3 regions of the Leucobacter faecis genome follow, and region 2 is predicted to be linked to each of the others. Evidence: predicted binding sites of a transcription regulator. Region 2 holds the regulator's gene; each other region holds the start of a gene.

Region 1 (7,419 bases), on a different contig from region 2:
GCGAGCATCAACGAGAGCTGTCGTTGCATCAGTGTCAAGAACTGCGCGGGCCTGCTGGTCGACGGAGCGGGAGGCGTCTCAGTGAGCGACTGCTGCGACGGCTGCGACGGTTTGAGCGCGTGCGCTACCGCGAGCGAGCGCGCTTCGACCGATGCCAACCAGCGCTCAGCACAGCCCTGGGGGTCATCCTTCAACAGGTCGAAAATATTTGACCAGTCGGTGGTGCCGAAATAGGCGAATGCGCCCTGTTCGCTACCGATAAACGCGGGCGCACCGCCCGGTACAAGCACGAGCACCTGGTCACACACGTCAAGGCATGCCACCGAGTGTGTGATCGTGAGCACCGTCCTCCCGCCATCGGCGAGCGCGCGAAATTCGCTCATGAGTTGGCGATCGAGCGCTGGATCAAGCCCCGAGGTCGGCTCGTCGAGGATCAGAAAGGCGGGCTCCGTGAGCAGCTCGAGCGCGACCGAAGCACGCTTGCGCTGGCCACCCGACAGCTTTGAAATGCGCGTATTGACGTGTGCTTCAAGGTCGAGTTGTGCCAGCGCACGCTGCACGTGGCCCTCGCGTTCACTCGCGCTCATGCCCGTGCCGAGCCGTAGTCGCGCCGCATAACGCAGCGCGCGCAACAGCGTCAATTGCCCGTGAATCACGTCTTCCTGTGGCACCATGCCGATCATCGACTTCGCGCGGTCGTACTGTGCATGCACGTCGACGCCGTCGAAGGTGACCTGCCCTGAGCTGGGTTTCGTGAGGCCAGACACGGCGCGCGCGAAGGTCGATTTGCCCGCCCCCGAGGGCCCGACAATCGCCGTCAGCGTACCCCTGCCCGCGTCAAATGTGACATCGCGCAGCAGTCGTTTGCCACCCTCGACCGTAAACCCGAGACCGCGCACCTCAAGCCCGCCGGTGAGGGTAGCTGTGACGGGTGCCTGCGCGTTAAGGTTGCTAGTGGCACTCACGGGTGGCGCCCACGCGCCAACGCCAGCACCGGCACCGGCACCGGCACCGGCACCAACACCAACACCAACACCAACACCAGGCTCGGCAGCAAAACCAGCGTCAACGAGCAGCGGCGGCGGAGTCAGTGTGCCGAGCATCTGCCCAAATTCGTGCGGTGTGAGGGCTCGCGTCGCTGCGGCAGATACCGAGGCAGCGTCTGGGCGCAGTTCGAGCAGCGGTCCACTCGTCGCGTTACCAAGCCGCACCTGCGTCGCCTCCGTCAGTGCGACGCGCTCGACTCGGCGGCCATCTACGAACACACCATTGTGGGAGCCGAGATCTTCGACAAACCAGCCATTCTTGTACCCGACCACGAGGTGGCGCCTGGAAACGATCGGTAGGTCGATGCGCAGATCAGCACCGCTCGTGCGCCCGACGATAAAGAAATCGCCCGCCGACAGCGCGCGCTGCTGGCCTTCAAACACCAGCTCGAGCGCTGGTTGCCCGCTATCTGAGCCCGTCGCGCCCAGTTGGGTGCGCGCAGTCTGCACGGCGTGCACTGTGTTTACCGCGGTCACAGGATCCCCTCCGGGTGAAGCATCGTAAGCGTAAACGGCAGGCCGCCGAGCATAAACTCGCCCGCCAAAAACTCGGTCTGCCCGGGAGTGAGCGCGGGCGTGCGGGGGTCACGCCCCACAATCGTGCCGTTCGTTGACCCGAGATCGTTAATAAACCAGTGCCCATCGTGTAGCCGAAGCAGCGCGTGCGTCGACGACAGAAGCCTGCGCTCATCAATATGTGTCACGAGCTGCGCACTCGGGTACAGCGCCTCTGGGTTCCGACCGACGAGCACCGTCACCGCGGTCAATGCCACCTGCGCACCATCGGGCAGCGAGAGCCACGCAATCGGCGCCGGATCAACCGCATCGCCGTACCCGTCAGCGGGTGCCTGAACCGCGGGTAGCTGAACCTGTGGCACCGCGGCTTCGGCACCCTCTTCGGCTCCCGCCGCGTGTGCGGGCGCCGCCGGCTTAGCGAGCGGCGATACCTGGGGAGACGGCGCGTGCTCACCACTCGTCGACGTCATTGTCATGGTCAAATCTTCGTGCGGGGCCCCCACCAGCCCCTCTTGCCACTGCGCATAGGTGCGCGCGACGGCCTCGTCGAACCGTACGGCATCGCCGGGCAGCGGCTGCCCCAGCGCTGCAATTCGCTCGCGCTGCGCGAGGTAGAACTGATACATCGACAGTCGCATCGCCCCGTCGCCCGTCTCCCACAGCCAAGCGCGCAGCGGGGCGTCGGCTTGCGGGTGCACAGCCACCGCGAGCGCCTGCTCTGGCTGGCTCGCCAACAGGTCGCGCAGCTGCTGCGGCGTGAGATCTGGGCGCAGGTCTAACGCCTGGGCATAGTGGGGCTGCATACTCGGCCTCTCGAAGACACATGATGGGCAACACCCCATCGTACATTGCAAGCGCACGGGGTGTGCCCATCTTCTCCAATGAAAAACGCGGGGCCACACTCGAAAGTGTGGCCCCGCGAACTTCTCGGGCGGCGCGGCCGCCCAGTGGTGTCGGACTTAGAAGTCCATGCCACCGGTGGGGTCGCCAGCCGGTGCCGCAGCGGGCTCGGGCTTGTCGGCAACAACTGCCTCGGTGGTGAGGAACAGACCTGCGATCGACGCAGCGTTCTGCAGCGCCGAGCGGGTCACCTTAGCCGGGTCGAGGATACCCTGGGCAACCAGGTCACCGTACTCGCCGGTCGCAGCGTTCAGGCCGTGGCCCACGGGCATCTCGCCGACCTTGTTCGCAACAACGCCGGGCTCGAGGCCAGCGTTTGCTGCGATCTGGCGCAGCGGCGCCTCGATGGCAACCTGCACGATGCGGGCACCAACAGCCTCTTCACCGGTCAGCTCGAGCGACTCGAACGCGGTCTTGCCAGCCTGGATGAGGGCAACGCCACCACCGGGGAGCACACCCTCTTCAACGGCTGCCTTCGCGTTACGAACGGCGTCCTCGATGCGGTGCTTGCGCTCCTTGAGCTCAACCTCGGTTGCCGCGCCAGCCTTGATGACGGCCACGCCGCCAGCGAGCTTCGCGAGGCGCTCCTGCAGCTTCTCACGGTCGTAGTCGCTGTCGGTGTTCTCGATCTCGCGACGGATCTGGGTCACGCGACCCTGGATCGCGTCTTCTTCGCCGCCACCCTGCACAATGGTGGTCTCATCCTTGGTGATGATGACCTTGCGTGCGGTGCCGAGCATGTCGAGCGTTGCGTTCTCGAGCTTGAGGCCAACCTCTTCAGAGATGACCTGGCCACCCGTGAGAATAGCGATGTCCTGCAGCATGGCCTTGCGGCGGTCGCCGAAGCCGGGAGCCTTCACAGCAGCCGACTTGAAGATGCCACGGATCTTGTTGAGCACGAGAGTCGCGAGCGCCTCGCCCTCAATGTCTTCAGCAATGATGAGCAGCTGCTTACCCGACTGGATGACGGGGTCGACAACGGGAAGCAGGTCCTTGATGTTCGAGACCTTACTGTTGACGATGAGGATGTAGGGATCCTCAAAGACTGCCTCCTGGCGGTCTGCGTCGGTGACGAAGTATGCCGACAGGTAGCCCTTGTCGAAGCGCATGCCCTCGGTGAGCTCAAGCTCGGTGCCGAACGTGTTCGACTCCTCGACGGTGACAACACCTTCCTTGCCGACCTTGTCGATCGCCTCAGCAATGAGCTGACCGATCTGCTCGTCAGCGGCCGAGATCGAAGCGGTAGCCGCGATCTGGTCGGTGGTCTCGATCTCCTTGGCGTTGGCGAGGAGCTGCGCCGAGACAGCTGCTACAGCCTTCTCGATGCCCTTCTTGAGCGCGATGGGGTCGCTGCCTGCGGCAACGTTGCGCAGGCCCTCGCGCACGAGCGCCTGAGCGAGCACGGTAGCGGTGGTGGTGCCGTCGCCTGCTACGTCGTCGGTCTTCTTAGCGACCTCCTTGACGAGCTCAGCACCGATCTTCTCGAAGGGATCGTCGAGCTCGATCTCCTTGGCGATCGAAACGCCGTCGTTCGTGATGGTGGGTGCGCCCCACTTCTTCTCGAGCACGACGTTGCGGCCGCGCGGGCCGAGCGTCACCTTAACGGCATCGGCGAGGATGTTCAGTCCACGCTCCAGGCCGCGACGTGCTTCTTCATCAAACGCAATCATCTTTGCCATGTAATTCGCCCCTTCCGGACGGTCTCGAAGTGGTGAGCGCCGACGCGGGTCTTCACCGTTAGCACTCAGTCGATCCGACTGCTAACAACAATACTGGCACTCGTGCTGTGCGAGTGCAAGCAGCTCGCGCACAGCGAACACGTCTCGAAAGAGAAGCTGCGCTCAGCTCGTAGCACTGCGTGCCGCTTACGCTGGCTACTCGACTGGCTGCTCGGCCGGCGTCTCGGGGTCGGTCGCCGGCTCCGGATCAACGGCTACGCCGTCGGCCACGTCACCGGGGGCACCGCCGGCTGCCGTCATGGCAGCCGCTTCTTCAATGCCCGGGCCTGCATAGTCAGAACCGAGCAACACGATGAGCTGTGCGCCATACTCGTCGTACTCGCTCGTCGTGTAGGTAGACAGACCACCCAGTTTTGCCGCGAGCCCTGCCGCGGCCTCTGCGTCGGCGGGGTCACTGTAGAACACCGCTGAGATCGTCACGTCCTGTGTCGCCGCGGCGCCCGAGAACAAGATCTGGCCCCACTGTTCGTCGGCAATGATCTTGTCGAGGGCGGCCGCAAGGTTGACAGTCTCACTGCCGTTGAGCACCGCCACCGTTGCCTCTGGGTTGAGCTGCGGCACTACTTTTTTAGGCGCCTCCACCTGAGGCGCGGGGTCCTGCAACGGTAGCTTGCCTGCCGCACCGATGTTGTGCACGGCAAAGACACCCACGGCGGTGAGCAGCGCGAACCCAATGATCCCGGCAATCACAAAATGCCACACATAGCGCGGGCGGGCGGTGACGCGATGCGCGCCCACCCGACCGGTGTGCTGCACGCGATCGAAGCGGTCCTCGGGGTAGCTTTGACGCTCCCCTACCCCTGCGGATTTCTGCCCCACACTGCTCCTCAAGTAACTAGCCGGCGCCAAAGGTGGTGACACGACACCGGCGATTCGCCCCTACATTACAGTGCAACGACTGCAAACGCGGTGAAGAACCACGGGGTAACGCGGGCTTGATCCGGAGTCGCTTGTTACTGCTGCGCCTGGGGAGCGAGCGAATCGGGCGCGTAAATTGCGCGCGCGAGGCCGTCGATCACGTCGGGCAGCCGAGTGCCGCCCGCAAACAAGAGTTTCTCGTTGACGTCGATGATGCGCCGGTTTTTACCAGCGGTCGTGAGGGCGATACTCGGCTGGGCCGCGAGCAGGCCGTCGACCCCGCCCGCGCTCTCGAGCCCCTGAGTCATCACGAGCAGCACATCGGGATCGATCGCGATGAGCGCCTCATCGGTCATGGGGCGTTCGCCCTTCCACCCGATCTCGGCCGCAACGTCGATCGCGCCCACCGAGCGGATCATACTGTCGATGCCACTGCCCTCACCGAACAGGTAGTAGATGCCCGAAGTACCGCGCACGTAGAGAAACGCCACACGCGGCAGGTTTGCTTCGTCGGCTGGGAGCAGCTTCGCTACCTCGGCCTCCTTGGCAGCGATCGCTTCCTTGAGCTCGGCGTTACGCTCGAGCGCAACCTCGCTCACCCCGAGCGCGTCTGCGACCTGCTGGGTTGTCTCATACGTGGTCGGTTCGTCGACGGCTCGGTCAACTGTGACGACGGGAATCCCGGCTTCGCGCAGCTGCAGCACCACGTCAGTCGGTCCGATCGAGCCGTCGGTGATGATGAGGCTCGGGTTGAGCGACAGCACACCCTCGGCGTCGATCGAGTGACCCTCGCGGGTCACGACCGGGAGGTCTTCAGCGCCCGGGAAATTGGTCGAAATGTCGCGGCCCACGAGGTTATCTGACAGCCCGAGCGAGTGCACGGTCTCGGCGAGCGAACCACTCAGTGACAGCGCCAGCACGCGCGATACATCGGTCACCTCAATGTCGACGTCGCCGCCGCGGTCGTGAGATGCGACGGTGACAGGTAATTGCGGGGTGGGCTCAGACGCGAGCGGCGTGATCGACGGGCCGCCGATGATCGCGGTCGTCTCACCCTGGTAAGCGCGGGGGTTTTCGAGCGGCGTGATCTCGTCAAGCGGCGGCAGCTCCACCTGCGTCACCGCATCCGCTCCGGTACTCGCCGGGGCGCCGCTCTGACACCCGGTAAGCACGAGCCCGCTCAGCAGTACGAGCGCGAGAGCACGTTTAACGCGTGATGAGCGGTGCTTGAGCATACAATCCCCTTGAAAACGTGAGCGAGCTGGCCTCGTGGCGGCTGGATGGGCGAGCCCAGCACGGCGATCGCAGAGCGCAACACCGTGGCTCCGGCGCCGCACGCAGATTAGCCTAACCTAGTAAAGGTATGATGAAGTGTGAATGTGCGAAATTTCGCCTGCCGAGAATCGCAGGCGCTCACGCACACCCCCGATACCCCGAAGAAAGCTCCCAACGGACGCATGAATCCAATCGACAGGACGCCCGCTAGACGGCACACGGTCAAGACCACCCTCCTGTTCACGGCGCTGACACTCGCGGTCGCCGCTGCGGTGCTCATATCGGCTGGCACCGGGCAGCTTGAAATACCGCCCCAAGAGGTGCTCGGTTCGCTGCTGCACCGCATTGGCATCGACTGGCTCCCCATGCCCACGCACCCGGCTGGCGACGCGACACTCTGGACCATCAGGTTTCCGCGCATCGCGATGGCCGTGCTCGTGGGCGCGGGTCTCGCTGTGTCGGGTCTCATCATGCAGGCGATCTTCGGTAACCCGCTCGCCGAGCCCGGCGTGATCGGTATCTCGTCTGGCGCTGCCGTGGGCGCTGGCCTGTCAATCGTGTTTGGGCTCACTATTTTTGGCCCGTGGACCACGGCGGTGCTCGCCTTTGCTTCGGGGCTTGTGGCGACGCTCATCGTGTATGCGATGAGCCGCGCCGACGGCAAAACTGAGGTTGTCACGCTCGTGCTCACCGGTATCGCGGTGAACGCGATCGGTGGCGCGGCGATCGCGCTGCTCACTTTTCTTGGCGATACGCAGTCGCGCGAGCAGATTGTCTTCTGGCAGCTCGGCAGTCTGCAGGGCACCGGCTGGTCGCAGGTGCTCGTCACCGCGCCCGTCATCGTGCTCGGTCTCGTCGCGGCGTACGCGGCCGCGCACCGGCTTGACCTGCTCGCGCTCGGTGAGCGCAACGCCCGCCATCTCGGCGTGAACGTTGAGGCTCTGCGCATCGTGATGATCGTGATCGTCGCGCTACTCGTGGGCGCCTCGGTTGCTTTCGCGGGCATCATCTCGTTCGTGGGCCTCGTGATTCCGCACCTCATGCGCATGATTTTGGGACCTGCACACCTGCCATTGGTCACAGGA
Region 2 (7,419 bases):
GCGCGCCCGACTCGTTGTTGATCTCGACGGTCATCGCGACCCTCCCTGTGGTGTGGTGTGTGTTTGCTGCTGCGTGTTTGCATGCACAGATTTGAGTGCTGCACGGCGTTCGTCGTAGGCGGTGTATGCGTCGACGATGCGCCCCACGAGGCTGTGCCGCACAATGTCGTCGGCGCCCAGGTGTGCAAAGTGAACGTCTTCGACGCCGTCGAGAATCTGGCTCACGACCCGCAATCCACTCGAAGCGACAGGCAGATCTACCTGTGTGAGGTCGCCCGTGACCACCATCTTCGAGCCGTAGCCCAAGCGAGTGAGAAACATTTTCATCTGCTCGGGCGTCGTGTTTTGTGCCTCATCGAGCACCACGAAGGCCTCGTTGAGGGTGCGGCCGCGCATGTAGGCGAGCGGGGCTACCTCGATCGTGCCGCTCGCGAGCAGCTTGGGCACCACGTCGACGTCCATGAGCGAACCGATCGCGTCAAACAGCGGCCGCAAGTATGGGTCAATCTTGTCTTCGAGGGATCCGGGCAGGTATCCCAGCCGTTCGCCTGCTTCGACCGCTGGCCGCGTGAGAATAATCTTTGCCACCTCGCGGCGCTGCAGCGCCTGCACGGCCTTCGCCATCGCGAGGTACGTCTTGCCCGTACCGGCGGGCCCCAGGCCAAACACGATCGTGTTGTCTGCAATCGCGTCGACATACGCCCGTTGCCCCCGCGTTTGCGGGCGTACCGCGTGCCCGCGTACGGTCACGATCGGCTCGCTCAAGAGCTGGGCCGCGGTCGGGCCGTTGCCGTCGCGCACCATGCGGGTAATTTCGGTGACGTCGTTCGCCGAGACCGCGCCGCTCGCTTTGGCAAGCTTCAAGATCTCGCCGACGGCCTGTTCGGCCGCACGCACGAGCGTGACAGGACCGCGCATCGTGAGCACCTGGTCGCGTACGTGAAAATCGACGCCGGGGTGGTTGCGTTCGAGGTCACCCACGAGCCGGTCGCGATGCCCGAGGAGTGACCCCAGGTCGACGCCCTCGAGCAGCACTGTGCGCTGCAGCGCGGGCGCTTCGGGCGTGGTCGCCCGCATATCAGGATCCAACGAGCGTACGCTCCTCAAGGTTGCCTGCGAGCAGGTGGGCGTGCACGTGAAATACTGTCTGGCCAGCGCCAGCGCCCGTGTTAAAAATGAGTCGATACTCGCCGCTGGCGTGTTCGGTGGCGAGCTGTTGCGCCACCTGAACCATCTCGGCGAGCGTCTCGGGCTCGGCCGCGGCAAGCTCGGTGACGTTCTTGTACGCGGTGGTTTTGGGAATCACCAGAATGTGCACGGGTGCCTGCGGGGCGATGTCTGGAAACGCGATCACGCGCTCCGTCTCTGCGAGAATCTTCACGGGAATCTCGCCCGACACGATCTTACCGAACACGGTTTCTTCAGCCATGACTCTAGTTTAGGGCAGCTGTTTAGGGCCCGGCTACCAGCGTCCCAACGCGAGGTTCAGCACCGCGAGCGCGGCGGGTCCCGCTGACGACGTGCGCAGCACCGTCTCACCGAGCACCGCGACCTGCGCGCCCGCCGCCTCAAGGCGATCGAGCTCGCCGTCAGAAAAACCCCCTTCGGGCCCCACGACGAGATAAATATGCCGGATCCCGTCGCCCGCGGTCGCGGCTGCTCGCGCAGTAAGCTGCGCGGCCCACGCGCTCAGCGGGTTGTTGCCGCGCGGGTGCAGCGCTACGACGGCGCTGTCTCCGCGCGCGGCGAGCTCACACAGCTCGCCGAGGGTGGCGAGCGGCCGTACCCCGGGGATCCGGGGGCGCAGTGACTGTTTGGCGGCCTCACGCGCGATGCGCTGCCACTTATCGCGGCCCTTTTCAGCTTTGTCGCCGCTGCCGCTCCAGCGCGAGACCGAGCGTTCGGCTTGCCAAGGCACGATGGCGTCGACGCCAAATTCGGTGGCCTGTTCGACCGCGCGCTCGTCGCGGTCGCCCTTGGCGAGGGCCTGCACCAGCACGAGCTCGGGGGCCTGGGCGCCGGGAGTTTCGCCGGGCAGGCTCACGGAGTCGAGACGCACGGTGAAGCGCTCGCGGTCGGCCGTTTCGACGGTGCCCTCACCGAGCGTGCCCTGGCCGTCACCGACCAGAATGCGTTCGCCGACACGCAGCCTACTCACCCGCACTGCGTGGTGCGCTTCGTCGCCGGTCACCGTAATCAGCTCGCCGGGCGCGAAGTCGGCCCGGGCGAGCTGCTCGGCGTAGTACAGGTTAGCCATGCGGCTAGTTACCCCTAAAGAACCGGTCGCGCATCTTGCCGAAGAAGCCCTGCTGAAACTCGCCCAGGTGCGGCTTCTCTTCGCCCCGCAGGGTGGCGAGCTGGCGCACCAGGTCCTTTTCGCGGCCCGAAAGCTTGGTGGGCGTCGACACCTGCACGGCGATCTTCACGTCACCACGGTTGGTTGAGCGCAGCCCCTGAATACCGCGACCGCGAATCGTGATGATATCGCCCGACTGAGTACCGGCAGGCACCTCGGTCTCGATGGCGCCGTCGATGCCAGCGAGGCTCGCGCTCGCGCCAAGAATAGCGTCGGTCATCGACACCTGCATGGTGCACAGGAGGTCGTTGCCGTCGCGGCTGAAAATGTCGTGGTGCATGACGCGGAACTCGATAAAAAGGTCACCGTTGGGGCCACCGCCCGGGCCCACTTCACCGCCGCCGCGCAGCTGCAGGCGGGTGCCCGTGTCGATGCCCGAGGGAATATCGATGGGAATGGTGCGCCGCTCACGCACGCGGCCCTTGCCGCCACACTCGACGCAGGGGTTCTCGATGACGGTGCCGTACCCCTGGCAGCTACCACACGGGTGCATGGTCACCACGTTGCCAAACAGTGAGCGCACCTGGCGCTGCACCTGCCCCTGACCGTTGCACACGTCACAGGTGACGGGGTGGGTGCCCGGCTGGCAGCAACTGCCCTGACACAGGTCACACAGCACCGCCGTGTTGACGGTGACGTCACGCTGCACGCCGAACATCACGTCTTCGAGAGTCACATCGACCCGGATCATCGCGTCTTCACCGCGCTCGGCGCGCGGCCGAGGGCCACGCTGGCCGCCACCAAAACCGCCGCCACCGAAGAACGTCTCGAAGATGTCACCGAAGCCGCCCGCACCGTTTTGGCCGCCACCCATGTCATAGTTCTGGCGCTGCTCGGGGTCGCTGAGCACGTCGTAGGCGTGCGTCACGCTCTTAAAGCGCTCAGACGCCTCTTCGCTGGGGTTGACGTCGGGGTGCAGCTGACGGGCCAGCTTGCGGTACGCCTTCTTGATTTCTTCTGGGGTCGCTTCGCGCGAGACTCCGAGGGTTTCGTAGTGGTCGGCCACAGGCCTGGCTCCTCAGTGGTTGTGACGGTCATGGGCTGGCGGGGTCACGCTGACCCCTCACCCAAGATTTGGTTCAAGTATCTGGCGACGGCACGCACTGCCGCGATGTTGCCGGCGTAGTCCATGCGGGTGGGGCCGAGCACGCCGAGCTTCGATGAGGCTCCGCCGTCTTCGTAGCGGGAGGCGATGATCGAGGCGGTCGGTAACCCGTAGGGCTCGTTCTCTCGTCCAATGGAGGCCGCGACGGTGCGCCCTTCTTGTACGAGTTCTCCAAACAGTCGCAGCAGCGTAACCTGCTCTTCGATCGCATCGAGCACACCGGGCAGAGAGCCCGCGAACGCGTCACCGCGGGTGAGGTTCGCGGCTCCAGCAAACGCGATGCGTTCGCTACGGTTTGCTTGCAGCTGGCTACGTACCACCTCGAGCACGCGGTCAACGACCGGCGCTTCGGCCGCATCTGCCCACTCGCCTGCGGTGTCTGACAGTGCCGCGATCTGAACGACGCCCGATTCGACATCGGCGCCAACGACCGCTGTGGCGATGCGGTCGCGCAGTCCGTGCACCCACGCTTCGGTCACCCGCGCCGCAGGAAGCCAGGCGAGCTGTTGTTCGACAACACCCGAGCCCAAGATTAAAACGCACAGCACACGATCTTCACCGAGTGCGACGAGGTCAATGTGGCGTACGGTGGTGCCGCCCAGAGTGGGGTACTGCACCACGGCGACCTGGTTGGTGAGCTGCGCAAGCATGCGCACCGTGCGCGCCATCACATCGTCAAGGTCGCTTGACTCGCCCAGAAAACGCTCGATCGCTGAGCGCTGGGAGCCTGAGAGTGGCCTGATTTTGGCGAGGGTGTCAACGTAGAGTCGGTACCCTTTGTCGGTGGGCACCCGCCCAGAGGAGGTGTGCGGTTGGGCGATCAGCTCGTCTTCTTCGAGCAGTGCCATGTCATTGCGAATGGTGGCGGCTGAAACGCCGAACTGGTGCCGCTCAACGATGGCCTTTGAGCCAACGGGTTCGTTCGAGGAGACAAAGTCGCCCACGATCGCGTGCAGCACCGCCAGGCTGCGTTCCGAGACCATGTCGCCCTCCCCTAGCACTCGCCTATTCCGACTGCTAAGTCTATCGCAGAGCACCCGCGCCTCGCCACGAGCTCGCTGAGCTTCACTGCGGGCGAAATTATGGGAGTAATGGTCGGCGCAGGTGCACCCGAGGTTTGCGCGAGAACGACGAAGCGCGGGCACCGGCCGAAGCCGGTGCCCGCGCCGCGCAGTGTTACACCCTAGCCGAGAAGACCATCTGCACGGTAGAGGAATGCTGCCATTGCCTCACGCGTGGTGTTGTCCTTGGGCTTGTAGGTGGGCTTGCCCGACGACTGCTTGTTGCCGGTCGAGAGACCCGTGGTGCCCATCCAGTGGATCTCCTTGTAGAACTTGTCGCTCTTCTTCATGTCAGCGAATGGTGATTCACCGGCGGCCTTGTAGCCCTTAGGGGCGTGCTGGCGGAACATGAACGCGGCCACGGCATCGCGATCGACGTTCGACTTCGGCTGGAACTTCGGCAGGCCGGTGTTCTGAGCCCAGCCAGTAACGAGGCCCTGCTTGTGCGCCCAGGTGATCTCCTTGTAGAACTTGTCGCCGAGCTTTAGGTCAGCGAACGGCGACTTAGTCGGCGCCTTGAAGCCAGCTTTGTCCTCGGCCGGTGCGAGGCGGTACAGGAAGGCCGCCATGGCTTCACGCGTGACCTTCTCCTTGGGCATGAACTTGAACGTGCCGTCGTTCTGCTTGTACCCGGTGGTCACGCCGGTCTCTGCGAGCCAGGTGATCTCCTTGGAGAACTTCGTGGTCGGAGTGATGTCGCTCAGCTCAACACCCGTCTTGGGGGGAACGACGGGCTCCTCCGGCGTCGCGTCCTTCGCAAACGTGGTGGTTGCGCCGTTGAACGAGATCGACTTGACGGTCGCGACCTTGCCCGTGTCAACAAAGAAGCCGTAGCCGATCACGTCGTGATCGCCGAGGGCAGCGAGCACGTCAGCAAACGGTGCGGGTGTGTTCGCTGCGAGCGAGCCGACCTGCTTCGACGAAACCCACTCGGTGGCCTCAGAGAGCTTGCCACTCTCGGGCACGAGTGCACGCAGCGTCGTAAAGACTTCCTTCTGAGCACCTTCGGGGTACGCAAAGACCGGCACCTGAGCCCAGACCTCGCCCTCGACGACATCGATCTGCATCGCAGCGGCGAACTCCGCGGCGTTCGCCTGGAAATCCTCATCGGCAAAGCCGTTGAGAATCTGAGTCTTGCCTGTCACCTTCAGGCCGATGGTCGCATCCTTCTCGCCGGCGACCGTTTCATACGCCTCAGCGCCCGACTTATCGCCATTGTGCCAGCCAGGATACGTCTCTTCGTTCGCGCGAATGTCCTTGGCCTCGACATACGCAGACGACTCGGCACCCGCCGCCGCAGCCGCCGGCTCAGCGTAGAACTTGGTCGTCGTGGCGCCATCGGTGAACGACGAGACGAGCACGTCGGCCGCCGGGCGGTATACGAGCACCCCGGTGCTAATCGTGTAGAGGTCTTCGCCGCAGCCGTCGATGAATGCCTGCAGGTCAGTCGGCGTGCCAGCGGCGACGTCACAAATGGGCTTGCTCGAGGTCCACAGGGCCGGGTTCGAAGCATCTGCGCGAAGCGTGCTCCAGCCCTTCCAACCCTTCTCCTCCACGTCATCCTTTACGCGCACGCCCACCTGGTAGGTGATGGCCGCATCATCAGAGGCCACAACACCCAGTGAGCCGAGCAGGGCAGCTACATTCTCTGCCTCCGTGGGCACCGTGACGTCGTTACCGTTGCCCTTGATGATCTGGGCTTCTGTGCCAGCCTTGACGACAAGGCCATTGCGTGCCTGATCGGCGGTTTTGACGCGCTGTGGCTCGCTGTCCTTGGGGCCAAAGTGCCATTCGTTGTAGACAGCAGACTCGCCAGCCTCGTCTGGGCCAGTGATGCCGGCCGCGGGCATGTAGACAGTCGTCGGGGCGACCGGCTCTGCCTGGGCGGCAGAAGAGCCGAACGCGGCGCCCGACACAACCATGGCCGCTGTCGCGACAACGGCTAGTGGTTTCTTTACAGACATGCAGAACATCCTTACGTCTTTGGTTCAGGGATATCCAATGGATAGGAGCCGCAACGAATGCTGCTAGTGGCTCCACCAAGAAGTTAGCCTGCCAAAGCCTGTTCTGCAACTCTTTTCAAACAGTGTTTAATATTCGGCGCTGCAAAAAAAGATAGATAAACGTTATTTGTACCCTATGTCAATAAACGGTGCACGACGGTGTCAGCCAGCAGCCTGCCGCGCAGGGTTGGCACAACTCTGCCCGTAATCGCAGCGCGGCCATCGATCAGCCCCTCGGCAATCAGCTCGGGCACGGCCCGCCGACCGGCAGCTTCGAGTACGTCGACGGGCAATCCGTCGGCGATGCGGGTCTCAAGCAGCACGCGCTCCTCGCGGCGGGCGTCGGCCGTCAACAGTTCGCGTGAGTGAGCCGGCGACACGCCTGCGGCGACACGCTGCGCATACGCCCCCGGATGCTTCACGTTCCACCATCGCACGCCGCCGACGTGACTGTGCGCGCCGGGCCCAGCGGCCCACCAATCCTCGCCCGTCCAATACGCAAGGTTGTGGCGAGACCGGGTCTCGGGCGTACGCGACCAGTTGCTAATCTCGTACCACGCAAGCCCCGCCTCGCGAAACCGCTGCTCGGCGAGCTCGTACATCTCAGCGTGCAGATCTTCGTCGGGAGCCGCGACCTCGCCGCGACGAATCTGCGCGGCCAACTTCGTACCGCGTTCAACAATCAGGGCGTACGCCGAAATATGATCCGGATCAGTGGCGAGCGCAGCATCGATCGAGCGCTCCCAGTCACTCAGTGTCTCCCCTGGCGTGCCGTAGATCAGGTCGACACTCACTTGCAAGCCCGCGTCGCGCGCCTGGCGCGTAACCACGGGCACCCGCTCGGGCGTGTGCGTGCGGTCGAGGGTTTTGAGCACGCTCGGCACGGCCGACTGC
Region 3 (7,419 bases), on a different contig from region 2:
CTCTGGCCCAGCGTGATCGATGCCGCGGCGCTCGTGCGGCTCGCGGCGAGGCGACTAGCCTCGGGCATTGAGTTCGCGGGCGATCAGGCGCTCTACCTGCGCGAACCTGACGTCGTAAAACCGGGCCCGCAGAAGCGGGTGAGCGCGTGATACAGGGGGCGGCCGGGCTCGATCCGGAGCGAGCGCCTGCGTCGCCGCACGCCGAAGCGTCGAAGGCGCCGGGGGCGCTCTCGATCCGGAGCGCGACGCTCGGTGACCTAGACGCCGTGTGGGCGATCGAAGAGCGGGTGTTTGCAGGCGAGGCTTGGAGCCTCGCGATGATGCGTGAGGAGCTCGCGGGCGAGCACCGACAGTACCTCGTGCTCGAAGACGCGGCGGGCGGTGTGCAGGGCTACGCCGGACTGCTTGCAGTGGGCAGCGAGGGAGATGTGCAGACGATCGCCGTCGCGCCCGAGTGGCGCGGTGCGGGGCACGGGCGCAGACTCATCGAAGCGCTCATCGCGTGCGCGCGCGAGCGGCGAGTGCGCGAACTGTTTCTCGAAGTGCGGGCCGATAACCCCGTCGCGATTGCGCTGTATGTGAGCCTCGAGTTCGAGGAGATCGGCGTGCGGCCGCGCTACTACCAACCAGACGACGTCGACGCGATCGTCATGAAGCTGCAAGTGAAGGATCTATCGTGAGCGTTACTGAGCCACTAGTGCTGGGTATTGAGACCAGCTGCGACGAAACCGGTGTGGGCATTGTGCGGGGGCGCACCCTGCTCGCCAATACGATCGCGTCATCGATGGATGAACACGCGCGCTACGGCGGGGTCGTGCCTGAGGTCGCGGCGCGAGCGCACCTCGAAGCCATGCGTCCCACAATCGAGCGTGCCGTTGCTGACGCGGGCGTGCGGCTCGAAGATCTCGACGCGGTCGCGGTGACGAGCGGGCCGGGCCTGGCGGGGGCACTCATGGTCGGAGTCGCGGCGGCAAAGGCGCTCGCGCTGTCACTCGACAAGCCGCTGTACGCGGTGAACCACCTTGTCGGCCACGTCGGCGCCGATCTGCTGCAGGGAGAGGGGCTTAGGCCCGTCGCCGGTTCGACTGGTTCAGTGGGTGAACTCGAACTGCCCACCGTCGCACTACTCGTGTCTGGCGGACACACCTCGCTGCTGCTGGTGCGCGACCTCGTGAGCGATGTCGAAATGCTCGGTGAAACGATCGACGACGCGGCGGGGGAGGCCTTCGACAAGGTCGCAAGGCTGTTAGGGCTGCCCTACCCGGGCGGCCCGCAGATCGACCGCGTGGCGGCTGCGGGTGACCCGCGAGCAATCCGGTTTCCGCGTGGGCTCACCCACCCTAAAGACCTGGAGCGGCACCGCTACGACTTCTCGTTCTCGGGGCTCAAAACCTCGGTGGCACGCTGGGTCGAGAAAAAACGTGACGAGGGCGTCGATGTTCCCGTCGCAGATGTCGCGGCGAGCTTTCGCGAAGCCGTCGTTGACGTGCTGTTGACGAAGGCGCTCGCCGCCTGCGCCGACCTGGGCGTGCCGCGCCTGCTGCTCGGAGGTGGGGTCGTCGCAAACGCACGATTGCGTGAGGTGGCGGCCGAGCGCTGTGCGGCGGCCGGGGTGGAACTGCGCGTGCCGCCGCTGTCACTGTGCACCGACAACGGCGCGATGATCGCGTCGCTCGGGGCGCAGCTTGTCGCTGCGGGGCATGCACCCTCTGGGCTCGGCTTTGGCGCCGACTCGACACTCCCGGTGACCGAGATTCAGGTGCCGTAGGAGTCGGTTTGGTTTGGTTTTTGTGCTTACGCAGGAGATCAGCGCTTATGCAGGATCGATTAGCGGTTTTGATCCCGCATAAGCGCTGATCTCCTGCACGAGCGCTGGCCACGGGGACAAGCTGGCCAGCCCCGCGTAGATGTTGGCGACTGACTGGATACTACGAGTGGCAGTGCGCTGACACGGTAGCGTTGTGGGAAAACAGGTGCCTCGGCGCCGACCGTTCTACGAGGAGACTAAAGTGACAGAGACCCCCAACGACCAGCAGCGGCCTGAAGACCCGACCACTCCTGTCGCACCCGGAGAGCCTGCTGCGCCTGCTGCGCCTGTTGCGCCTGTTGCGCCTGCTGCGCCTGCTGCGCCTGCCTATCGCGCAGAAACGCCGACCGCGCCTGCCGCACCTGCTGGCTACCCGGCGGGCACCCCGGTACCGGGCAAGACCCTCGGTATCGTCGGGCTCGTAGTGTCGATCTTCTTCGGGTTCGTCGGCCTGATCCTGAGCATCGTCGCCGTGGTGCAGTCGAAGAAGGCCGGGGCAAAGAACGTGCCCGGCATCGTCGGTATCGTCATCGGGTCGATAAGCACGCTCCTCGGTACCCTCGTCGGAATCTTCTTCATCTGGGCGACGGCGCAGAGCCTGGGATGGATCGAGACGTGTGCGGTCGACCCGTACGCGACCATCAACGTGTTCGGTACGCCGTTTGGCTGCGCAGAGCTCGGTCTCGACCCCGAGTCGCTGAACGACTTCTAGAACGACCGAAAGTAGGGCCGATAAGCTCCTGTCATTCTGCGGGAGCTTGCGACTCGCAGAATCCATGGCGCCGTCGGCGCGCGAGCATCGCGCTGCTAGCAGCGCTCCGCTAGCAGCGCTCCGCTAGCAGCGCTCCGCTAGCAGCGCGATGTGGCCGTCGTCGCCGTCGCGCGTGAGAAACACCGTTGCGCTGGCTTTGCCGCGCAGTTTGAGGCGCTTGCGTAACGCGGCGGGATCGACGTCAACGCCACGCTTCTTGATCTCGAGGGTGCCAATGTCGCGCTCGGCGAGGGCTCGTCGCAGCTCCTTCTCCTTCGCTGGCAGCCGGTCGAGCACACGAAAGCCTTGCGCAAACGGTGTCACTGCCAGTGCGTCAGACGTGAGGTACGCGATCTTCTCGCTCAGCATGCCGGCGCCCAGGGACCGCGCAAGGTCGCCGATGAGGCGTGCCCGAATCACGGCTCCGTCGGGCTCGTACAGGTAGTCGCCCAGACCGCGCGTCTCGGCATCAACCGAATCAGCGGCGGCGGTGAGCTCGTAGCACTCGTCACCGCGCATGACCAACGCCGCGCGCTTTACGCCGGGCCGCGCAACGGGCCCAAACCACAGCCCGGTCTCAACGACTTGGCCGTCAACCGATACCCACTGAGCTTCGGCGCGGTCAGGAATCAGCTCTCGGTCCAGCCCCGGGCCGAGTTTCACCCCCGTGGGCAGCGACTCGGCCACGGCAAACGCAAAGTTGAGCGACGGTGAGTAGTCGTCGGGTGACGCGATGCGCCGCGTATCACGGTGCCCGGCGGTGCGGCGCGCTGGGTCGAGAAATGCGCCGTCACAGCCAGCCAGGTCAAACGACAGCGCGTCGCTGTTGGTTACCGCGGGTATATCGCGGCCCAGGCTCGACGCCAGCGCGGCGAGATTGTGCCCCGCAAGCTGGGACGTAAACGGGTCCAGCTCCACCGCCCGCGGCGCGACACCCGCGGCAAGCAGCGCGAGTGACTCTGCCCCGATACCGCAGCCGAGATCGGCGACGGCGTGGCAACCGGCCGCAGCGAACCGCGCGGCGTGCAAACGCGCGACCGGCGCCCGCGTCGCCTGCTCGAGCCCCGCCTGCGTAAAGAGGAGGGAGCCCGCCAAATCGCCAAACTTTGCGCGTGCCTTACGGCGCATCTCTGCCTGCGTCAGCACAGCGGCAATGAGGGCCGGATCAATGCCGCGCTTACGCAGGCTTCCGTTCAACTGGGTGGCCGACACACCGGGTTCGTCGAGGGTTCGGCACACCTCGGTTAGGAGTGCAGTGCCCGCCTCTGAGAGGAGAGCTTCCCACCCCGGAGCGACGGGGGAATCAGGTTGAGCTGTCACGGGGGATTACGACATCGTGAGGTCGGTGAACGCGCCTCCCGCGGACCCGACGGCACCGATGAAGGCGAAAATCACGAGCGCATAGAACAAGAAGAACAGCAATAGCGAGACGAAGGCGGCATAGCTGATGATGAGACCGGTGAGGGCAATGCCGCGACCTGCGTCGCCATTGCGCTTGATCTGGCTGAGCCCCATATGGCCGAAGATGATGCCAGCAAGAGGTACTACAAACGCAAAAATGATCGCGAGAAACGCGAAGGTGTTGGTGGCGCCAAGCGTGGTGTTCGAGGACGGCACCGGCTGCTGGAGGCGTTGCTGCGGCTGCTGGTAAGGCGCATGGGGTACCTGCTGGTATCCGTGCGGCTGCGGTGCGTGCGGGCCTGGCATGGTGGGGGTAGACATGGTGCTCCTCAAACAAGAGTGGTGGGGCGAGACGACAGGCTGCCCGAGAAATTCTGTAATCAGTCTACGCGCCCAGTTTTTCGTGTTCACTGCGGTGCAATTGTGTTCGCGTTCTCGTTCGCTGTGCGCGATACTCACGCAGAGCGTTGGCACTCCTCTTGCACGAGTGCCAACGTGCGCCATAGACTCTGTGGTGGGCGCGCACGCACTGGGCGAGCGCGCGAACACTTCAGCTATCGGAAAGAGGTCTACTGTGTCGGTCGCCATCAAGCCGCTCGAGGATCGTATCGTTATCAAGCAGGTCGAGGCCGAGCAGACCACTGCTTCGGGTCTCGTTATTCCCGACAGCGCGAAGGAGAAGCCCCAGGAGGGCGAGGTCGTGGCAGTGGGCCCCGGCCGCGTGTCTGACAACGGCACCCGCATTCCCCTCGACGTTGCCGTCGGCGACGTTGTCATCTACTCGAAGTTCGGTGGCACCGAAGTCAAGTACGGTGGCGACGAGTACCTCGTGCTCTCGGCTCGCGATATCCTCGCAGTCGTCACGCGCTAAGTAAAACAGCGCGTTAAAGCGAGCCCCTCAACCATTCGGTTGAGGGGCTCGCTTTCGTCTGCGCTCCTGCGCTGTCCCGATACACTGGGGCAGTGAAACGGTTTCGTGCAGGCCTCGGGTATGGCGTCGGTGCCTACCTCATGTGGGGCACGTTCCCCATGTACTTCGGGCTGATCGCGGTGGTGAACCCGCTCGAGGTGGTGCCGTGGCGCGTGAGCATGACGCTCGTTTTTTGTGCCCTGCTCGTCACACTTACACGCCGCTGGTCCCACGTGGTGAAGATCATCAAGACACCCCGACTGCTCGGCTGGTTCTCGCTGTCTTCGCTGCTGTTGTACATCAACTGGCAGTTGTTTGTGATCGGAGTGATGACCGGCAACGTCATCGAGACCGCACTCGGCTATTTCATCAACCCGCTCTTCACGATTCTCATTGGTGTGCTCGTGAGAAATGAGAAGCTCACGCGCCCGCAGTGGGTCGCCGTGGGCATCGCCGCGGTGGGCGTCGTGATTGCCGCCATTGGCTACGGTAGCTTCCCCTGGATCGCGTTAGGGCTCGCGGTTTCATTCGGCCTCTATGGCGCGGTGCACAAACACGCGGGGGAGAGCGTTGACGGGGTCACCGGGCTCACCGTCGAGACGCTCGTGTCGGTGCCAATCGGCATTGTGCAGATGATTCTCATCGCGAACCTGGTCGGGCTCGAAGCCTTTGCGCACGGGCCCACCATCGCTGTGCTCGTGCTCGCGAGTGGCATCGCGACCGCGATCCCGCTGATCCTGTTTGGTGAGGCCTCACGCAGGCTGCCGCTGTCGTACCTCGGCTTCATTCAGTTCCTCACACCGGTGCTCGGGTTCTTGTACGGCTTCTTCGTGATGCACGAAGAAGTGTCGATTACGCGCTGGATCGGGTTCGTGGCGGTGTGGGTCGCACTCGTGATTTTGGTGTCTGAAATGGTGGCGCAAATGCGTCGCTCGCCGGCTGCACAGACCGGCCCGGTTCAGGTGCCGTTAGACTAGTACGACGGCGCCGCCCCCACCCCGGGCTTGCTGGCGCCCCGAAAACTTCACTACACGACAGATGAGGTGCCATGGAACAGCGTGATCCCTTCGCATTCACCGGACTAACCTACGACGATGTGCTGCTTTTGCCTGCGCACACCGACGTCATCCCGAGCGAGGCGGACACGTCCACGCAGCTCACCCGCCGCATTAGGCTCAACATTCCGCTCGTGTCTGCTGCCATGGACACGGTCACCGAAACACGCATGGCTGTGGCTATGGCGCGCAACGGCGGCCTCGGCATTTTGCACCGCAATCTGTCGATCCAGGATCAGGCCGAAATGGTCGACCGGGTCAAGCGCAGCGAGGCTGGCATGATCACGAACCCCGTGACCACGACGCTCGACGCAACCGTGGCCGAGGTTGACGCGCTGTGCGGTGAGTACCGCGTGTCGGGCCTGCCCGTTGTCGATTCGAACGGTGTGTTGCTCGGCATCATCACCAACCGTGACATGCGCTTCATCGAGCCCAAGGATCGCTCGCAGGTGCGCGTGGCCGACGCGATGACTCGCATGCCGCTGATCACCGCCCCCGCTGGCATTTCACGCGACGCGGCGCAGGCGATCTTTAGCGAGCACAAGATCGAGAAGCTGCCGCTGGTCGACGGCAACGGTAGGCTCACCGGCCTCATCACGGTCAAGGACTTCGACAAAGAAGAGCAGTACCCGCTTGCCACGAAGGACGACGCTGGCCGCCTGCGCGTGGGCGCTGCGGTGGGCTTCTTCGGCGACGCGTGGAAGCGCGCGGGTCAGCTGGTTGATGCGGGTGTTGACGTGATTGTCGTCGACACCGCCAACGGCGACAGCAAGGGCGTGCTCGAAATCATCGCCAAGTTCAAGGCAGACAGTGCATTCAACGGCGTCGACATCATCGGCGGTAACGTCGCAACGTACGCTGGCGCAAAAGCGATCGTCGAGGCTGGCGCCGACGCGGTCAAGGTGGGCGTGGGCCCCGGCTCGATCTGCACCACTCGCGTGATCGCTGGTGTGGGCGTGCCCCAGGTGACCGCAGTGTACGAGGCCGCTAAGGCCGCCACCCCTGCGGGCGTGCCCGTGATCGCCGACGGTGGCCTGCAGTACTCGGGCGATATCGCGAAGGCACTCGTCGCGGGCGCATCATCGGTGATGATGGGCTCGCTGTTCGCCGGAACCGACGAGAGCCCCGGCGACCTCGTCTTCGTGGGCGGCAAACAGTACAAGAACTACCGTGGCATGGGCTCGCTGGGTGCGTTGCAGACGCGCGGCGAGCGCACTTCGTACTCGAAGGACCGTTACTTCCAGGCCGATGTTCCGAGTGACGAGAAGCTCATCGCCGAGGGCATCGAGGGCCAGGTTGCCTACCGTGGCCCGGTGGGAGCGGTCGCGCACCAGATGATTGGTGGCCTGCGACAGTCGATGTTCTATGTCGGCGCGCGCACCATCATTGACCTGAAGGACCGCGGTAACTTCGTGCGCATTACTTCGGCCGGTCTTAAAGAGAGCCACCCGCACGATGTGCAGATGGTCATTGAGGCGCCTAACTACCGCAACTA

What was found. The regulator HrcA, encoded in region 2, represses chaperone genes, less so after heat shock. The targets are predictions, from matches to a motif close to TTNGCACTCGNNNNNNNCGAGTGCNAA.
Region 1: groL (chaperonin GroEL) is a predicted target of HrcA. The motif match lies at 4,200-4,226, and genes of this name have one in related genera.
Region 3: groES (co-chaperone GroES) is a predicted target of HrcA. The motif match lies at 4,427-4,453, and genes of this name have one in related genera.

What each region holds. Positions count from the first base shown of each region.
Region 1 covers NZ_JBTJEP020000027.1:14,932-22,350, forward strand. Annotated here, with positions in the region: gene ACXR2T_RS15010 (ATP-binding cassette domain-containing protein) at 1-1,523, opposite strand, end outside; gene ACXR2T_RS15015 (FHA domain-containing protein) at 1,520-2,365, opposite strand; gene groL (chaperonin GroEL) at 2,522-4,141, opposite strand; gene ACXR2T_RS15025 (LytR C-terminal domain-containing protein) at 4,337-5,020, opposite strand; gene ACXR2T_RS15030 (heme/hemin ABC transporter substrate-binding protein) at 5,155-6,294, opposite strand; gene ACXR2T_RS15035 (FecCD family ABC transporter permease) at 6,517-7,419, shown strand, end outside.
Region 2 covers NZ_JBTJEP020000016.1:6,710-14,128, reverse strand. Annotated here, with positions in the region: gene ybeY (rRNA maturation RNase YbeY) at 1-34, opposite strand, end outside; gene ACXR2T_RS11950 (PhoH family protein) at 31-1,077, opposite strand; gene ACXR2T_RS11945 (histidine triad nucleotide-binding protein) at 1,079-1,429, opposite strand; gene ACXR2T_RS11940 (16S rRNA (uracil(1498)-N(3))-methyltransferase) at 1,463-2,257, opposite strand; gene dnaJ (molecular chaperone DnaJ) at 2,262-3,362, opposite strand; gene hrcA (heat-inducible transcriptional repressor HrcA) at 3,407-4,444, opposite strand; gene ACXR2T_RS11925 (S-layer homology domain-containing protein) at 4,645-6,486, opposite strand; gene hemW (radical SAM family heme chaperone HemW) at 6,660-7,419, opposite strand, start outside.
Region 3 covers NZ_JBTJEP020000001.1:156,194-163,612, forward strand. Annotated here, with positions in the region: gene tsaB (tRNA (adenosine(37)-N6)-threonylcarbamoyltransferase complex dimerization subunit type 1 TsaB) at 1-150, shown strand, start outside; gene rimI (ribosomal protein S18-alanine N-acetyltransferase) at 234-680, shown strand; gene tsaD (tRNA (adenosine(37)-N6)-threonylcarbamoyltransferase complex transferase subunit TsaD) at 677-1,768, shown strand; gene ACXR2T_RS00780 (DUF4190 domain-containing protein) at 2,010-2,519, shown strand; gene ACXR2T_RS00785 (THUMP-like domain-containing protein) at 2,643-3,878, opposite strand; gene ACXR2T_RS00790 (DUF4190 domain-containing protein) at 3,885-4,280, opposite strand; gene groES (co-chaperone GroES) at 4,534-4,830, shown strand; gene rarD (EamA family transporter RarD) at 4,923-5,846, shown strand; gene guaB (IMP dehydrogenase) at 5,918-7,419, shown strand, end outside.